Linked DNA regions of Botrimarina mediterranea. The protein of the gene in region 1 interacts with the protein of each later gene in a pairwise test. Links are inferred from orthologs where the notes say so. Each region holds a gene or a part of one and is shown on either strand. Other genes may lie near its edges. The genes, in order: gyrA and Spa11_RS00025.

The links.
Region 2: the proteins of gyrA (region 1) and Spa11_RS00025 interact in binary tests that used the Escherichia coli proteins (3 or more experiments, as listed by UniProt). The link is inferred for Botrimarina mediterranea from one-to-one orthologs.

Annotation. Positions count from the first base shown.
Region 1 is NZ_CP036349.1:5,670,593-5,678,433, reverse strand. What follows is about bases 2,127-5,476. They hold gyrA (DNA gyrase subunit A), read left to right. Parts: upstream 2,127-2,513; coding sequence 2,514-5,276; downstream 5,277-5,476. Other genes in these bases: Spa11_RS21910 (hypothetical protein), read right to left, coding at 5,386-5,476. Also shown: Spa11_RS21930 (hypothetical protein), read right to left, coding at 1-364; Spa11_RS21925 (Uma2 family endonuclease), read right to left, coding at 368-955; Spa11_RS21920 (NAD(P)/FAD-dependent oxidoreductase), read left to right, coding at 1,028-2,083; more of Spa11_RS21910, read right to left, coding at 5,477-5,790; Spa11_RS21905 (hypothetical protein), read right to left, coding at 5,791-6,318; Spa11_RS21900 (superoxide dismutase), read left to right, coding at 6,616-7,257; Spa11_RS21895 (hypothetical protein), read right to left, coding at 7,378-7,841. UniProt on the Escherichia coli protein: A type II topoisomerase that negatively supercoils closed circular double-stranded (ds) DNA in an ATP-dependent manner to maintain chromosomes in an underwound state.
Region 2 is NZ_CP036349.1:3,004-10,598, forward strand. The notes cover bases 1-3,104. They hold Spa11_RS00025 (DNA gyrase subunit B), read left to right. Parts: upstream 1-341; coding sequence 342-2,867; downstream 2,868-3,104. Other genes in these bases: Spa11_RS00020 (DciA family protein), read left to right, coding at 1-255. In the rest of the region: Spa11_RS00030 (response regulator transcription factor), read left to right, coding at 3,314-4,051; Spa11_RS00035 (response regulator transcription factor), read left to right, coding at 4,254-5,009; Spa11_RS00040 (VOC family protein), read left to right, coding at 5,016-5,432; Spa11_RS00045 (DUF1501 domain-containing protein), read right to left, coding at 5,548-6,948; Spa11_RS00050 (DUF1549 domain-containing protein), read right to left, coding at 6,974-7,595. UniProt on the Escherichia coli protein: DNA gyrase negatively supercoils closed circular double-stranded DNA in an ATP-dependent manner to maintain chromosomes in an underwound state.

The DNA.
Region 1 (7,841 bases):
TGTTGCGGATCGCGCCCTTGGCGGTGGCGTCGATCACGTGGAACTCGTTGAAAGCGCCGACAAGGATCTGCAAGCGGCTGTAAAAGTTCCGGCGCTTGCCGCGGACGACGACGAGGTCGTCGCGGTGGATGCCGCCGCCCCAGCCGCGTTCCTCAACGAGGTTCTGGTACTTGAAGCCCGGCAGGTTGTCGGCGAGCTCGCGCAGCCGCATCTCGACGTGGTCGGTCAGCGCGAGCCGGTGCTGCGAGTGCAGCCGGCGCTGCTCCTCTTCGGTGAGCGCGTCGGCGGCGGCCTCGAGTTCCTTCTCGGCCCGGGCGCTGTGGCCGCGCTGCGTGGCGCGTTTGAGTCGTTCGCTGAAGTCCATGCGTTATTCGTGTTCGGGGGGATCGAAAACGATCCTGCGATAAAGGTCCTTTAGCCGTATGCGAGCTTCGGTTGTAACGAGCTGGACTTCGCCGTCGAGTCCTTCAACGGGATTGAACCGCCAAGCGCCATCGTCGAGTCTCACGAAGTGCTCTACGGCTGGAGCATCTTGTGAGACCAGGACGTACTCCCGCAGTGAGGGGAGGTTGCGATAGCTGGTGAACTTCTCGCCACTGCCGTAAGCCGCCGTCGTTTTGCTCAGGACCTCGAAGATAGCGTTTGGGTTGAGCAACGTATCGAAAATGCCGTCCTCGAACTCGGGGCCACCGCAGACCACACTTGCATCGGGATAGGTGTAGACACCGTTGGCGGCAATCTTGACCCGCATGTCAACGATATACGCTTCGCAGCGGCGGTCATGGAGCTCGTCGTGAAGGATGCTTGCTAGATTGAACACGATGAGGTTGTGTTCGCGCGAGGCGCCGCTCATCAGACGGATTTCGCCGTTGACGAGTTCATGCCGTTCCTCGCTCTCGCGCTCGAAGGCGAGGTACTCGGCAGCGGTCGATTTGGGGATGGGCTGGGTGCTCATCGCTACGTCCTCGGAAGTGGGTGCGTGCTTCCATCGTAGCACGATAGGCGCCCCGGGGGGTACGCTGCTCCGATGGCCCACGACGCCGCGACTTTCGACGTTCTCATCCTCGGACAAGGCCTTGCCGGCTCGACGCTGGCATGGCGGTTGGCGGAGCGGGGCCTCTCGGCAGCGGTGATCGATCGCGGCGGCGTTGACGGGGTCAGTCACCCCAGCGCGTCGCGCGTCGCCGCGGGTTTGATCACGCCGGTGACGGGCAAGCGGCTTGCGGTCGCCGACGAGTTTGACGAGCTGTGGCGTTCGGCTCAGGCGTTCTATTGCGGCGTTGAGAGTCGTTGCGGCGAGTCACTGCTTGAGGTCGCGCCCGCGGTGCGGGTCTTTGCCGACGCCGACGAGCGTCGCGCGTTTCTCGACCGGCTCGAATCGGGCAAGCTCGGTGGTCACGCCCGCCTTGCCGACGACAACGAACTGCCTCGCGACCTGGCGGCCGCGCATGGCGCCTTGGTGATGCCCGCTGCCGCTCGGCTGCGTGTCGCGGCGTACCTCGATACAACCCGGCAATGGCTCGAGGCCGAAGGCCGTTACACGGAGGCTAACGTCGATCCCGATAGCGACATCGAACACACTCCCGACGGCGTTGGCTTACCAAGGCTCGGCGTCTCGGCCAAGCGCCTCGTCCTCTGTCAGGGCTTTACGCCGTGTCCGCCACGGTGGCTGATGGGCGTGAAGTTTCGACCCGCCAAGGGAGAGGTCCTGACGATCGAGTCGCCGAGTTACTGTGAGCGTCGCGTCGTGCACCACGGCGTTTGGCTGGCGCCAGAAGACGCCGCTGCCGGGCGCTATCGAGTGGGATCGACAACCGAGTGGAGCCAACTCGATTCCGCGCCAACGGATGCCGGTAAGAGCGAACTACTCCAGCGGTTGGCCCAAGCCGGCGTCAGCTCCGCCCGCGTCGTGGAGCATCTCGCCGCCGTGCGACCCGCGACAATCGACCGCCAGCCGGCGCTCGGTTTCAGCAGCGAGGCGCCTGCCATCGGCTGGCTGAATGGCCTCGGCGCCAAGGGCTCGCTGGGGGCGCCGTTCTACGCCGACGAGATGGCGGACTGTGTCGTCGCTTCGCTTCGCTAAACCACCGCGAAAAGCGTCATGTGAGCCCCGCGACGTCAGTCCGGGGAGGAACGATCCGTTTCATTAGCAACAGGGGGCGCTACACTCCCCGGACTGACGTCGCGGGGCTCGCAAGTGACGGTTTCGGAAGTCGCGGTTTCAGGGAGTTTTGCACGGCTATTGGTCGCTGGGTTTCCGGCCCCAAAACGGGTAAACTGCGGGGCTCACCGAGACCCCGCTTCGGGACGCTTTCCGGCGCCCCGCCGGGGGCCCGAAAAAGCAGCAGCGACACGACCAAGGAACCCGCCGCGTGGCCGACGACGACCTGCCCAACGACGACACGCCCAACGAAGGGCAAGACGACGCCTTCATCCCGCCGTCCGATGGACTTCCGGGCGAAGGGCAGCCAAACGACGGCCCGCCCGAGGGCGGCCAGCCGGCGGGCATTCCCATGGCGGATCGCCAGCCCGGCTTCGACCCCGTGACCGAGGCGATCGCCCTGCGCCTCGTGGACCTGCCGATCGAGGACGAGCTCAAGCAGTCGTACCTGACGTACGCGATGAGCGTCATCGTCAGCCGCGCGCTGCCCGACGTGCGCGACGGGCTCAAGCCCTCGCAACGTCGCATCCTCGTGGCGATGAACGACCTGGGCCTCGGCCCGGGAGGCAGCACCAGCAAGTGCGCCGGTATCGTCGGCGAGACGATGAAGCGTTACCACCCGCACGGCGACGGCGCGATCTATCCGACGCTCACACGCATGGCGCAGTGGTGGTCGACGCGCAACTTGCTGATCGACCCGCAGGGGAACTTCGGTTCGCTCGCCGGCCTCCCCCCGGCGGCCATGCGTTATACCGAGGCGCGGTTGTCGAACGTCGCCGCGATGATGCTTGAGGACATCAAGCTCGACACGGTCGATTATATCCCGACCTACGACGAGAAGCAGACCGAGCCGACGGTGCTGCCGTCGAAGTTCCCCAACCTGATCGTCAACGGGTCGGGCGGCATCGCGGTGGGCATGGCCACCAGCATCCCGCCGCACAACCTGGGCGAGGTCTGCCGCGGCGTCATCGCGTTGCTCGAGAACCCCGAGATCACCGTCCTGGAGTTGATGGAGCACATCCCGGGGCCCGACTTCCCGACCGGCGGCGTCATCTGCGGCCGCAGCGCCATCCTCCGCGGCTACCAGACGGGCCGGAGCACGATCGTCCTCCGCGCGAAGGTGACGATCGAAGAGGACAAGAAGAAAAAGCGGATCATCGTCAACGAGCTGCCCTATCAGCAGACCCGCGACGCGATGGTCCTGAAGATCGCCTCGCTGGTGAACGATGGGAGGATCGCCGGCATCAGCGCCGTCAACGACGAGTCGGACCTGAACGAGCCCGCGCGGATCGCGATCGACATCAAGCGCGACGCCGACCCCGAAGTGGTGCTCAACCAGCTCTACAAGTTCTCGCCGCTGCAAGACTCGCAGAGCGTCATCTTCCTGGCGTTGGTGGACGGCAAGCCGCGGGTGCTGAACCTCAAGGAAATGCTGCAAGAGTTCGTCCGCCACCGCGTGACGGTGATCCGTCGGCGGACCCAGTTCCTCTTGTCGCGCGCCCGCAAGCGGAAGCACACGGTGCAGGGCCTGTTGCTAGCGCATGCGAACATCGACGAGGTGATCCGCGTCATCCGCGCCAGCAAGACGCAGCCCGAGGCGAAGATCGCCTTGATGCAGATCAAGACGCCCGGCGCCCTGCTCAAGCGCGCCCTGGGCGACGACGGTTACGGGCAGTTCCAGAGCGAGCGTGGCGTCGCCGAGGAGTACTCGCTCACGCCGGTGCAGGCCGACGCGATCCTCAAGATGACGCTCGGTCAGCTGGTGAACCTCGAGCAAGAGAAGCTCGCCGACGAGCACGCCCAACTGTTGATCGAGATCGGCGACTACCTCGACATCCTCGCCAACGAGTCCCGCATCTTCGGGATCATCCGCGCGGATATGGAGGAGCTGCTGCGGAGCCGGCTGATTGACGAGCGGCGCACGCGCATCGAGCGCGACGAGGCCGCCGACGTCGGCATGGAGGACCTGATCGAGGAAGAGACGATGGTCGTCTCGATCACCCACAACGGCTACGTCAAACGCACCGCGGCGAGCACCTACCAGGCGCAGAAGCGGGGCGGCAAGGGGATCAAGGGCGCGAAGACCGACGAGGACGATCCCATCGAGCACGTCTTCGTCACCAGCACGCACGACTACCTGATGTTCTTCACGAACCAGGGGCGGGTCTACTGGCAGAAGGTCTACAACCTGCCGGAGCTGGCGCGCGACGCGAAGGGCCGGGCGCTCGTGAACCTGCTCAGCCTGTCGGAGGGCGAGCGGATCGCCGGCTGCGTGGCGGTGCGCGACTTCAAGCTGCCCGACCACTACCTGATGATGGCGACTCGCAACGGCCTCGTGAAGAAGACCGACCTCGTTGCGTACAGCCGGCCGCAGAAGAACGGCATCATCGCCATCGCGCTCCGAGAGGGCGACGAGCTAGTGGCGGTCGAGATCGTCGAGAAGGGGGACGAGGTGCTGCTCGCCACCACCGAAGGCATGGCGATCCGCTTCAATGAGTCCGACGTCCGCTCGGTCGGCCGTCAGGCCTTCGGTGTGAAGGGGATCCGCTTCAAGAAGAAGGGGGACTCGCTCGTCGGCATGGTCGTCGCCGACCCCGACGCCACGCTCCTCACCGCCACCGAGAATGGCTACGGAAAGCGGACCCCCTTCGGCCCCAACGCGGCGCCGGGCGAAGTGACCGACACGGAAGAAAACGGCGAGAACGGCGACGACGGCGAAGCCCTCACCGCAACGGACGCCGCAACCACCGACAGCCCCTCTGCCGACGACGCGACCGCCGGCGTCGAGGCGTCGGACGACTCCACTTCCGACCGGAATTCCGGTTTGCGCTACCGCACGCAGAGCCGCGGCGGCGGCGGCGTCTTCGACATCAAGACCAGCGCGCGCAACGGCCGTGTGATCGGCGTGGCGAGCGTCACCGACGCCGACGAGCTGCTGCTGATGACCTCCCGCGGCAAGCTGCAACGCATCCGCGCGGCGGACGTCAGCACGATCAGCCGCAACACGCAGGGCGTGAAGATCATGACGCTCACCGAGGGCGACACGCTGATGGCGATCGTGCGGTTGCCGCTGGAGGAGACGGATGACGTGGAAGGCGAGGAGGTCGAGGGCTAAGACACGTTGACGGCGAGCCGGCGACGCAAGTCGTCGGAGGTGAAGTCGGCGCCCGCTTCCCTCCCACGACTCGCGTAATGGGCTCTCCCTCGGTCGTGACGAGTCTTGGCTAGACGATCGACTCTTTCTCGAAGGCTTCCTTCTCAAACGGGTTGTCGAGATACGCCCGGCCGCCGGCGAGCCAGACGACGATCGACGCGCCCACGTACGCCGGACCCATCAGCGGGCCCCAACGCTCGAACTGGCGGACGTGCACCAGCTCGTGGTGGTGGGCGAAGTCGAGGATCGCCTCGGTCTGGCCGATGACGGTGTGGCCGAGCGTAATCGCGCCGCAGTTCTCACCCAACGGCGAGTGACGCACGACCCAGCGGGTGAACCCGCCGTGGAACTCGGCGACGCCGTCGCGGACCCGCCCGCCGCCGCCGGTGGCCAGGCCGATGGCGCCGATCGTTAAGCCGATCGCCGAGTAGGGCGAGGCCCACAGCAAGACCGCGGTGCGACGGAGAGTCTTCATTCAAGCAGGCCAGAGCCAGGCGAACGCGGCGCCGGTCGCCAACGCGTAAGCCAGGCCGTCGAGTGTGTCGAGCAGGGATTTGCGACGGAACCAGATGATATGCGGCACGCCTGCGGCGACGTGGGTCAGCACGCCGGCCGTCGCCGTGAAGCGGAAGACGTCGACCAGCGACGTCTCTCGGTGAAGCCCGATGGTCGCCAAGTAGCCGATCGTCAGGGCGGCCGCGAAGAAGAAGGCCAGCGTCAGGCCGATGTTGGCGCCCATGTTCGGCTTGTGAGGCCAGTAGATGAGCATGCCCCGGCACTTCGCCGGGTCTTTGCACGACTCGATGTCGTCGGTGAGAACGTACTGCCCGTCCGGCTTGGCGCCGATGGCGTTCGCGGCTTCGTTGATTGGTGCGAACTCAAGGTGGCTCCATTCCGACCGATGATGCGGAAGCACGGTCCACGCCAAGGTGCTGAGGATATGCGTCGCCAACCCCGCAACAAGGATCGGCAGCCAAAGATCGGCCAGAGTGATGGGGGTCATGTCGCGGTCTCCGAAAAGGGAAGAAGGACGCCTCACTTTCAGATCGTAACCGAGAAGCCCCGTTCCGTTGGCGACCTCACGCAGCCGCGACGGTCGTTTGTCCCAGCCCTGTGGGCGGTCTAGGATCGGGCTTACGCGTCGGCCCCCTCGGATGGGGTCGCCATTTCTTCAAGGAATAACGCCCTCAGGAGCCCTCCGATGAGCACGCAGCCCGAGACGATCCCGACTTCCTCCACCAGCCGCCGGCAGTTTCTCGCCACCGGCGCCGCGACGGTCGCCGCTGGGGCGGCGCTCGCGATGGCGCCCGGTCGGGCCTTCGCTCAGCAGCCGGGGGCGTCGGGCTTCACGCTGCCGGAGTTGCCGTACGGGTACGACGCGTTGGAGCCGGTCATCGACAAGCAGACGATGACGATCCATCACACCAAGCACCACCAGGGCTACGTCGATAAGCTCAACGCCGCGCTCGAGGGACACGATGACCTCAAGGGGAAGAGCGTCGAAGAGCTGCTGTCGGACCTCGACGCGCTCCCCGAGTCGATCCGCACCGCGGTCCGCAACAACGGCGGCGGGCACGCCAACCACTCGCTCTTCTGGACCGTGATGCGTCCCGCCGGCGGCGCCACGAAGCCCAACGGTAAGCTCGCCACGGCGATCGACGCGACGTTCGGATCGCTCGACAAGTTCAAGGAGAAGTTCGCCTCCGCGGCTGGCGGGCAGTTCGGCAGCGGTTGGGCGTGGCTCGTGGCGGATGGCGGCAAGCTTGAGGTCCTCTCGACCCCCAACCAAGACTCGCCGATCTCGCAGGGCAAGCAGCCGATCCTCGGACTCGACGTGTGGGAGCACGCCTATTATCTGAAGTACCAGAACCGCCGGCCGGAGTACGTCGCCGAGTGGTGGAAGGTCGTCAACTGGGACGAGATTTCAAAGCGCGTTAGCTGAGTTCTCGCTAACTGCATTTCGATTGTGGGAGGGGTCTCCAGACCCCGATTACGGCATCTATGCCGTTGGGTGATGGTGCACGTAATCGGGGTCTGGAGACCCCTCCCACAGTCTTAATTCCTACAGTGCTCGTGCCTCGGCGGCGAGCGCCTCGGCGATCCAACCAACGACCCGGTCGGCGACGACCGGGTCGTTGGCGTTGGTAGCGGGCGCCTCAAGGTCGCACTCGTGCGGCACGCCGAGCGCCGTGAGTTTCATCCGCAGCCGATCGGCGCCGTCCCACCACGCATGGCCCACCGGGCAGCCGAACCATTGCCGCTTCGGCCAGCCGAGCGGATGGATGTGCAGCACGGCCGAGTCCTGCCGGCACTGCTCCGCATCGCGATAGCGCGCGGCAAGCATACGAACCGCCTCACGATCGACCTCAGCCGGTGGCGGCAGCCCCCGGCCGAGCAACTGGTGACAATCCACCGCCGGCTGCCAAGCCGCAACGACGGGCAGCTCCCGTGCGCGCTGGTAAGCCATCCGCAGCGCGCCATGCCCCCCGGCGCCGACGCCGGCAATCGCCACCGGGACGCCCCAGC
Region 2 (7,595 bases), 5.7 Mb from region 1 along the record:
GCCGCAGTGAAGGGCGCCGACAGGGTGCGGGACGGCTGGGCGAAGGCGGCGGCCGAGGTGTTGGGCGATGCGGCGATCGCCGGCATGACCGCGGCCGGCGCGCTCAAGCGGGGCGTCCTAGAGGTGATGGTCGCCAACCATGTCGTCATGCAAGAGATCAATTTCCACCGACCCGCCCTGCTCGCCGCCACGCAAACGGCGCTATCCGACTCCAAGATCACAGCGCTGCGATTCAAGGTAGGACGGATTACCTGACACGATATCTCCCCTATCACCAACATCCCCCCTCATCTCCTTCCTAAGAGAAACCCAGCCACCCCAACGGCTAAACGAAACACAACATGGCGATCGAGTCCAATAAAGAATACGGCGAAGGCGACCTAGAGCACCTCTCCGACCTGGAGCACGTGCGCGAACGGCCCAGTATGTATATCGGCGACACGACGGTGCGTGGCCTGCACCACTTGGTGTACGAGGTTGTCGACAACTCGATCGACGAGGCGATGGCCGGCTTCGCGACCGACGTGTCGGTCACGATCAACCCCGACGAATCGGTTACGGTCGAGGACAACGGTCGCGGCATCCCCGTTGAACGTCACACCCAGCTCTCCGAGCAGTTCGATCGCGAGGTCAGCACGCTCGAAGGCGTGATGACGGTCCTCAAGTTCGGCGGCAAGTTTACCAAAGGCGCCTACCAAACCTCGGGCGGCTTGCACGGCGTCGGTGTGACGGTGGTCAACTTCCTCTCCGAATGGGCCGACGTCGAGGTCTTCCGCGATGGCGGCGTCCATCACCAGGAGTACGAGCGCGGCATCCCCAAGGCGCCGATTAAGCGGATCGGCAAGAGCGACAAGAGCGGCACGAAGACGACGTTCAAGGCCGACCCGCAGATCTTCCAGGTCACGAAATACAACTACGCGACGCTGGTGAAGCGGTTACAGGAGTTGGCGTTCCTCAATAAGGGCGTGCGGATCACCATCACCGATGGCCGCACCAACGATTCGGAGACTTTCCAGTACGAGGACGGCATCCGCGAGTTCGTCGTCCACCTCAACCGGGCCAGCGAGCAGGTCCACCCAGAGGTGCTCTACCTCCAGGGCGAGCAGGACGGCGTCGAGCTCGAAGTCGCGCTGCAGTACTCCGGCGAGTACACCGAAAACGTTCACACCTACGTCAACAACATCAACACGCACGAGGGCGGCACGCACCTCAGTGGCTTCCGCGCGGCGTTGACGCGGACGCTGAACAACTACGGCAAGAAAGAGGGGATGTTCAAGGACCTCACCCCCAACGGTGAGGACTTCCGCGAAGGGCTCACCGCGGTTATCTCGTGCCGCGTGCCGCACCCGCAGTTCGAGGGCCAGACGAAGACCAAGCTCGGCAACGGCGAGGTCGAAGGCATCGTTAACACCCTGTTCGGGGAGTACCTCCAGAAGCACCTCGAAGAGAACCCGAAGACGGCCAAAGCGATTCTCCGCAAAGGGATGGTCGCCGCCGAGGCTCGCGAATCGGCCCGCAAGGCGCGGCAGCTCATCCGCGAACGGAAGGGCGCCCTGGGCGGCGGTTCGCTGCCGGGCAAGCTGCGGGATTGTTCCAGCAAGGTGGTCGATAAGTGCGAGCTGTACCTCGTGGAAGGCGACTCGGCCGGCGGTCCGGCCGAAGGCGGACGGCGGCGTGAGTTCCAAGCGATCCTGCCGCTGCGAGGCAAGATCATCAACGCCTACAAGAGCCGCGAAGACAAAGTTCTTGCGAACGAAGAGATCCGCAGCATGATCTCTGCCATCGGCGCGGGGATCGGCGCCGAGCAGGACATCAGCAAACGCCGCTACGGCCGCGTCGTCATCATGACCGACGCCGACGTGGACGGGTCGCACATCCGCACGCTGCTGCTGACGTTCTTCTATCGCCAGATGTACGACCTCGTGGCCCGTGGCCACGTCTACGTCGCCCAGCCGCCGTTGTTCCGCGTCCGTCGCGGCAAGAACCCCGCGCGGTACGTCCAGACCGAGGAAGAGATGCGCATGGAGCTTCTCAATCTGGGTCTCGGCGACAGCGTGCTCGAGTCGGCCGAGGGCGTTCGTATCGAAGGGGACGCCATGAGCGCCTTGGTCCGGCACTTGGCGGGGCTCGAAGATGCGTTGCTCCAGCTCGAACGCCGTGGCGTGTCGCTGAAGATGCACGCCGAGCGACAAGACCCCGTGACCGGCAAGCTGCCGGTATACCATGTCTTCTTTGGTCTGGAAGAGCATTGGTTTACGTCACGACAAGAAGTCGATGACTTCATCGCCCAGAAGCAACACGCCTCGACGGACGAGATTGTCGTCGAGTTCGGCGCCGCGGCGATCACGCTCCAGGACATCGAGGCGGCCCAAAACGGTGAGGCGGCCCAGAACGGCGAGGCCAACGACGCCCCGGATGCAGTAGTCGCCGTCAAGCAACGTCTGCGGGTCGTTGAGCTGCATGAGGTACGGACGATCAACACCGTCCTCGGTGAATTGTCGCCGATGGGCTTCGAGATCGACGCGCTGATCCCGCAGGAGCGCACCGGCGAGGAGACGAGCCGGTTTGTGATCCGCCGGGGCGAATCCGAGTCGGGGCTCGACGACCTGCGTGGGCTGCCCGCCGCGATCCGCGCCGCGGGTGAGAAGGGTTTGCAGATCATCCGCTTCAAGGGGCTCGGCGAGATGAACGCCGAGGAACTCCGCGACACCACCCTCGACCCCGCCGCCCGGACGCTGCTACGGGTGACGATGGAAGACGCCGCCGCGGCCGATGAACTGTTTCGGGTGCTGATGGGCGACCAAGTCGAGCCGCGCCGCGAGTTCATCCAGAAGCACGCCTTGGACGTCAAGAATCTCGACGTTTGACCCCCCCGGGGATGGCGGCATCATAAGCGTCCGGATTGGCCACTGCCGAGCGAGAGTAGAAGCCCCATCGATCGCGTCGCGAGCGATTGCGTGAGTGACCGCACACAATTGGTATTGAGAAAGGACCGCAATTTAGGAAATTACGGCAATCCACATAGAAATCCTCGTCTGATTTCTTGGGAATTGAAGGCGATAAACCCCGATACCGTAGGGGTTTGCGGCACGCCGCGTTCCTAATGCGAAGCCATCTTCGCTTTTCCTTGTGTTGCGGCGGCCTCATGACGTGGTTAGAACCGGGTGTTGCCAGCCAAGAGCAGCGGCGATTCTCCTCTCTTTCTCCCCCAAAACGTGGGGGAGATGGGAGGGTCATTGCTGTTCGTTAGCCAGCGTATCGGACGTCTTTGGGGCTTCGTCCACGATGGATAGCTATGCAGGAATCGGCAGGTTTGTTTCGCGAAGAAGGTCTAGAGGCGTCTGACGAACTCACGACTCACGTCGGACTCGCGGCGGGGCGGCCCCTGTCACGGATAGCGGACGAGATCGAAGAGATCCTCAAAGCACTGGGATCGGGCGGCGATCACGACTTCTCACCTTTATCGGATTACAGCGAGTGCGTGTTCCTCAAGAACGCGGACGGCGTCTGCATCTACAGCAACAAGGCGCATCGTCAGCTCTTCGCACAGATCGGTTCGCCGATCGGCCGTACCGCCAACGCGTTTCTCGACGCGGTCGGCGCGGCGCTCAGTGAGAGGCAGGATGCCCTGCTCTTCGACGGGTGCCGGTACTGTGAGTGCGAGCACACCAACACGGGCCCTGACGGCCTGCTCTACAAGATGGTGACCCACAAGCGGTCACTCCAATCACTCAATGCCCCAGGCCTGGCGATCCTCGGGGTCATCCGCTTGGAGCGGCAGACCGACACCGACGCAGCGACCCGCCGGCTTGATCTTTCGACGGCATGCGCGCGATTCCGTGAGCTGTCGGACCGCGACCAGGAGCTGTGCCGTCAGACAGCCCTAGGCGTCAGCAGCCGCGAACTAGGCGAACGCCTGAGTATGACGACGCGAGGTGTCGAACTTCGCAAGCAGAAGGCGTTCTCCAAGCTGGGAGTAGCAAAGGCGGTTGACTTGGCGAGGCTGTTGACGCGGTTGCAGGACCGCGGCTACCTCGACCTCGGCTTGTAGCTAGCTCGGATCGGTGAGAAAGAAGTGGCCGCTCGGAGAGTTCTCGTCGCAAACGTGTGTGACGACATCGAGGGGATTCGGCCCAACGTCTTAGACGGTCGGCAGTGGCGCTCTACGGAACTAGCCCTGACCAATAATCGCGACCTCCAGGCCTGCCCCCGCTGAGTTGGCATTTGTAGAAAGTGAGAGAGTCGATAAGCCCATGATCGCAGACACCAATCAGGGCGACTCGCTCAGCGCCAACTCCGAGGCGACGACGAACGACTGTGCGTTCACGCCGACCGGACGCCCCCTCTGCCAAGTGGCGGACGAGGTCTATCGGCATGTAAAGCTGTGCGTCGAGGCGGTCGACTGGTCCTTCCCCCAACTGGAATGCCTCCCCGAGTGCGTCTACATCAGCAACGCCCAAGGCGTGCTCGTGTACAGCAATCCGTCCCATCGAAAGCACTTCTCGCCGAACGCCTCACCCATCGGCAGAACCAAGCGGGCGTTCCTTGACCCCGTCATTGCCGATCGCGCCGATAAGATCGAGAGTTTGATCTTCGACGGCTCGCCGTACGTGATCTGCGAGAACGCCGGCGTGGGACTTAACGGCGCCACCTATCACGTAGTCGCTCACGCCGCCTCGCTTAAGCCGCTCAATGCCCCGGGATTGGCGATCCTCGGCGTTATGAGGCTCAGCATCCACAACGACCGGACGAAAGTCGCCAAGCAAACCGATCTCTCCATCGCCTACGCGAAGTTCCGCGAACTCAACGCGCGCGACCAAGATATTTGCCGCCGAACCGCTCTAGGCGCTAGCAGCCGCGAGCTCGGCGAATCGCTCGACATGACGACACGTGGCGTCGAGTTGCGGAAGCAGAAGATCTTCGCCAAGTTAGAGGTCGCCAAGGCCGTCGATCTGGCCCGCCTGCTGACGCGGCTGCAGGACAACGGCTTCATCGATATGGGGTTGTGATCGCCGATGGACGACCGCATCAGCCTGATCACGCTCGGCGTGCGCGACGTGGCCGCGTCGGCGCGGTTCTATGCGGCTCTCGGGCTGCCGCGGCTCGACTTTCCGGGCGATGAGGTGGCGTTCTTCTCTCTACGCGGAACGTGGCTCTCACTCTACGGCCGCGAGGCGTTAGCGGAAGACGCACAGGTAAGCGCCAAGGGGAGCGGTTTCCGTGACGTCGCCCTGGCGCACAACGTTGGTTCGGAGGATGAAGTCGATCAACTTCTCACCGAAGCGGTCGCCGCCGGCGCGACGCTCGTCAAAGCGGGGCAGCGGGCCTTCTGGGGCGGCTACTCGGGCTACTTCGCCGACCCCGACGGCCACCTCTGGGAGGTGGCGCACAACCCGATGCTGTGGATTGGCCCCCCCGCGTCGGAGCCGTGATCGCCTCTTCAGGCAGAGAAGAAATAACCGCGTCGAGCACGACGGTCGGCCTTCCGGGTCGACGATGCCTCGGCAAAGAGGCCGTTGTGTCCGTCATGGTGAATCCAAGAACAGATTAAGCAAAGAGCCCATCGATGACGGCGCCGCCATCGACGAGCTTGACCGGGCGTCCCGTGCTGGTGGTGTTCTCGTGCGACGGGTCGATATCCAGCGCGTGGTAGATCGTCTGAAACAGGTCCTGTGGCGACACGGGGCGGTCGATAACCTCGGCGCCGCTCTTGTCGGTGGCGCCGATCACCTGACCTCCTTGGACGCCGCAGCCCGCGAGCCACGCGCTGAAGGCCTTCGGATAATGGTCGCGCCCGCCACGGCCGTTGATGCGCGGCGTGCGGCCGAACTCGCCCATCCAGACGACGAGCGTCGAGTCGAGCATGCCGCGCTCTTTGAGGTCGGCGATCAGCCGGGCGGCCGGCTTGTCGAACTGCCCGCACAACTCTTGCGTGCGGGCGTGGTTGTCGTCGTGCGTGTCCCAGCCGCCGAGCGTCACCTCAACGAACGTGACGCCCGACTCCAGCAGACGCCGAGCGAGCAGACAACCGTTGGCGAAGCGGCCCTCACCGTAGCTGGCCCGCATCGCGGTGGTCTCTCGCTCGAGGTCGAAGGCCTGCATCTCGGGCGAGAGGATCATCTGGCTCGCGGCGTCAACGAGCTGGCGGTGGTTCGCGACCACGTCGGCGCCCTCGACAGCGCCGAAACCAGTGCCGAAGTCGCTTTCGAGCCGGCGCAAAAGACCTAGCCGCCGTTCGAAGCGCGCGACGCTGGAAGCGGGTCGGGCGTTGCGTGGTGGTTGCGTCGGGCCATCAACGGTGAGCGGGTCGTACTCAACGCCGAGCATGCCAGCGTTCCCCGCGTTGCCGACGCGACCGACGCGGACATAACTCGGCAGGTTGCTCGCCACTTCGTAGTCACCAGCGGCGCGGCGACGTTCGGCGACGCTGGAGCCGAGCGTCGGCAGATCCGCGCCCCCCATCGGCAGCGCGGCGTGGTGCATCAAGTAGCGGGCGCGGGGGTGGCTCCCTTCCTTGCTCGTGAGCGAGCGGATCACCGCGAGGTCGCCCATCTGCTTGGCGAGATGCGGCAAGTTCTCCGCGAGGTGAACGCCAGGGACGACGGTGGCGATGTCGCCCGCGTCGCCGGCTGACGACGTGCCGGGCTTGGGATCGAGCGTCTCGAACTGGCTCGGCCCGCCCTCCATCCAGAGGAGGACGCAGCGCTTACCTTGCTTACGGAGTGACTCGGCCGCGCAGCTGACTTGGTCGGTCCAACTCGTGAACAACCCCGCCGCCGCGGTCGCGCCGGCGCTACGCAAGAAGTCTCTTCGCGAAGCGATGGCGCCGCGGCGATCGAGCCCGATGTTAGTGAAACGGCGGTAGGCGGTCATGGTGTAGGGTCCGCTGTGCGGACCGTGGTGAAAGGTTTGCAACTGCTCAATGGTCTGCCACAACGTACGGAACATCGAATCCACGGTCCGCACAGCGACCCTACCTTCGGTGCGCGAACTCCGCGGAGTTGAGTAGCGCCCACATCAGGTCTTCCATCGCCGCGCCGCTCCAGGTGGCTTCGTCGGCGAAGTCGTTTACCGTCGCCAACTCCTCCGCCGTAGGTTCGCGCGACAGCGTCCGCAGGTAGAGCTCGCTGGTGATCTCCTCGACGTCATTGCCATGCTCTCGTTGAAGCCTGCCGACGACCGTCATTGGCAGCGCTTGGACGGCGAGGTTGAGCTGCGGCGTGTTCATCCGGGCGAGGGCTTGCGGGATCGTCGCCTGAATCGTCGAGCGCGGCTCGCTCGGGTCGTACCCGAACGCGGCGTTGAAGCCGAGCCGTGGCGTTGCGATCCCATAACCGCCGCGGCCGCCGCCGAGACCGCGTAGTCGGCTCTCGTCAACCTCCAGAGCAGCGAGCAACGAGTCCAACAGCTGATCGCCACGCAACGGCTGTGCGACGCTGGCCGTGAAGGGCTTCTCGTCGGGCGTGCGACGGGGGCGACTCTCTCGCTGGTAGGCGTCGGTTGCCAGGATGGTCTTGTGCAGCCAACGCAGGTCGTAGCCACTGTCCGCGAACGCCCCGGCGAGGCGATCCGCTGCGCCCGGCGCCAACGACTCA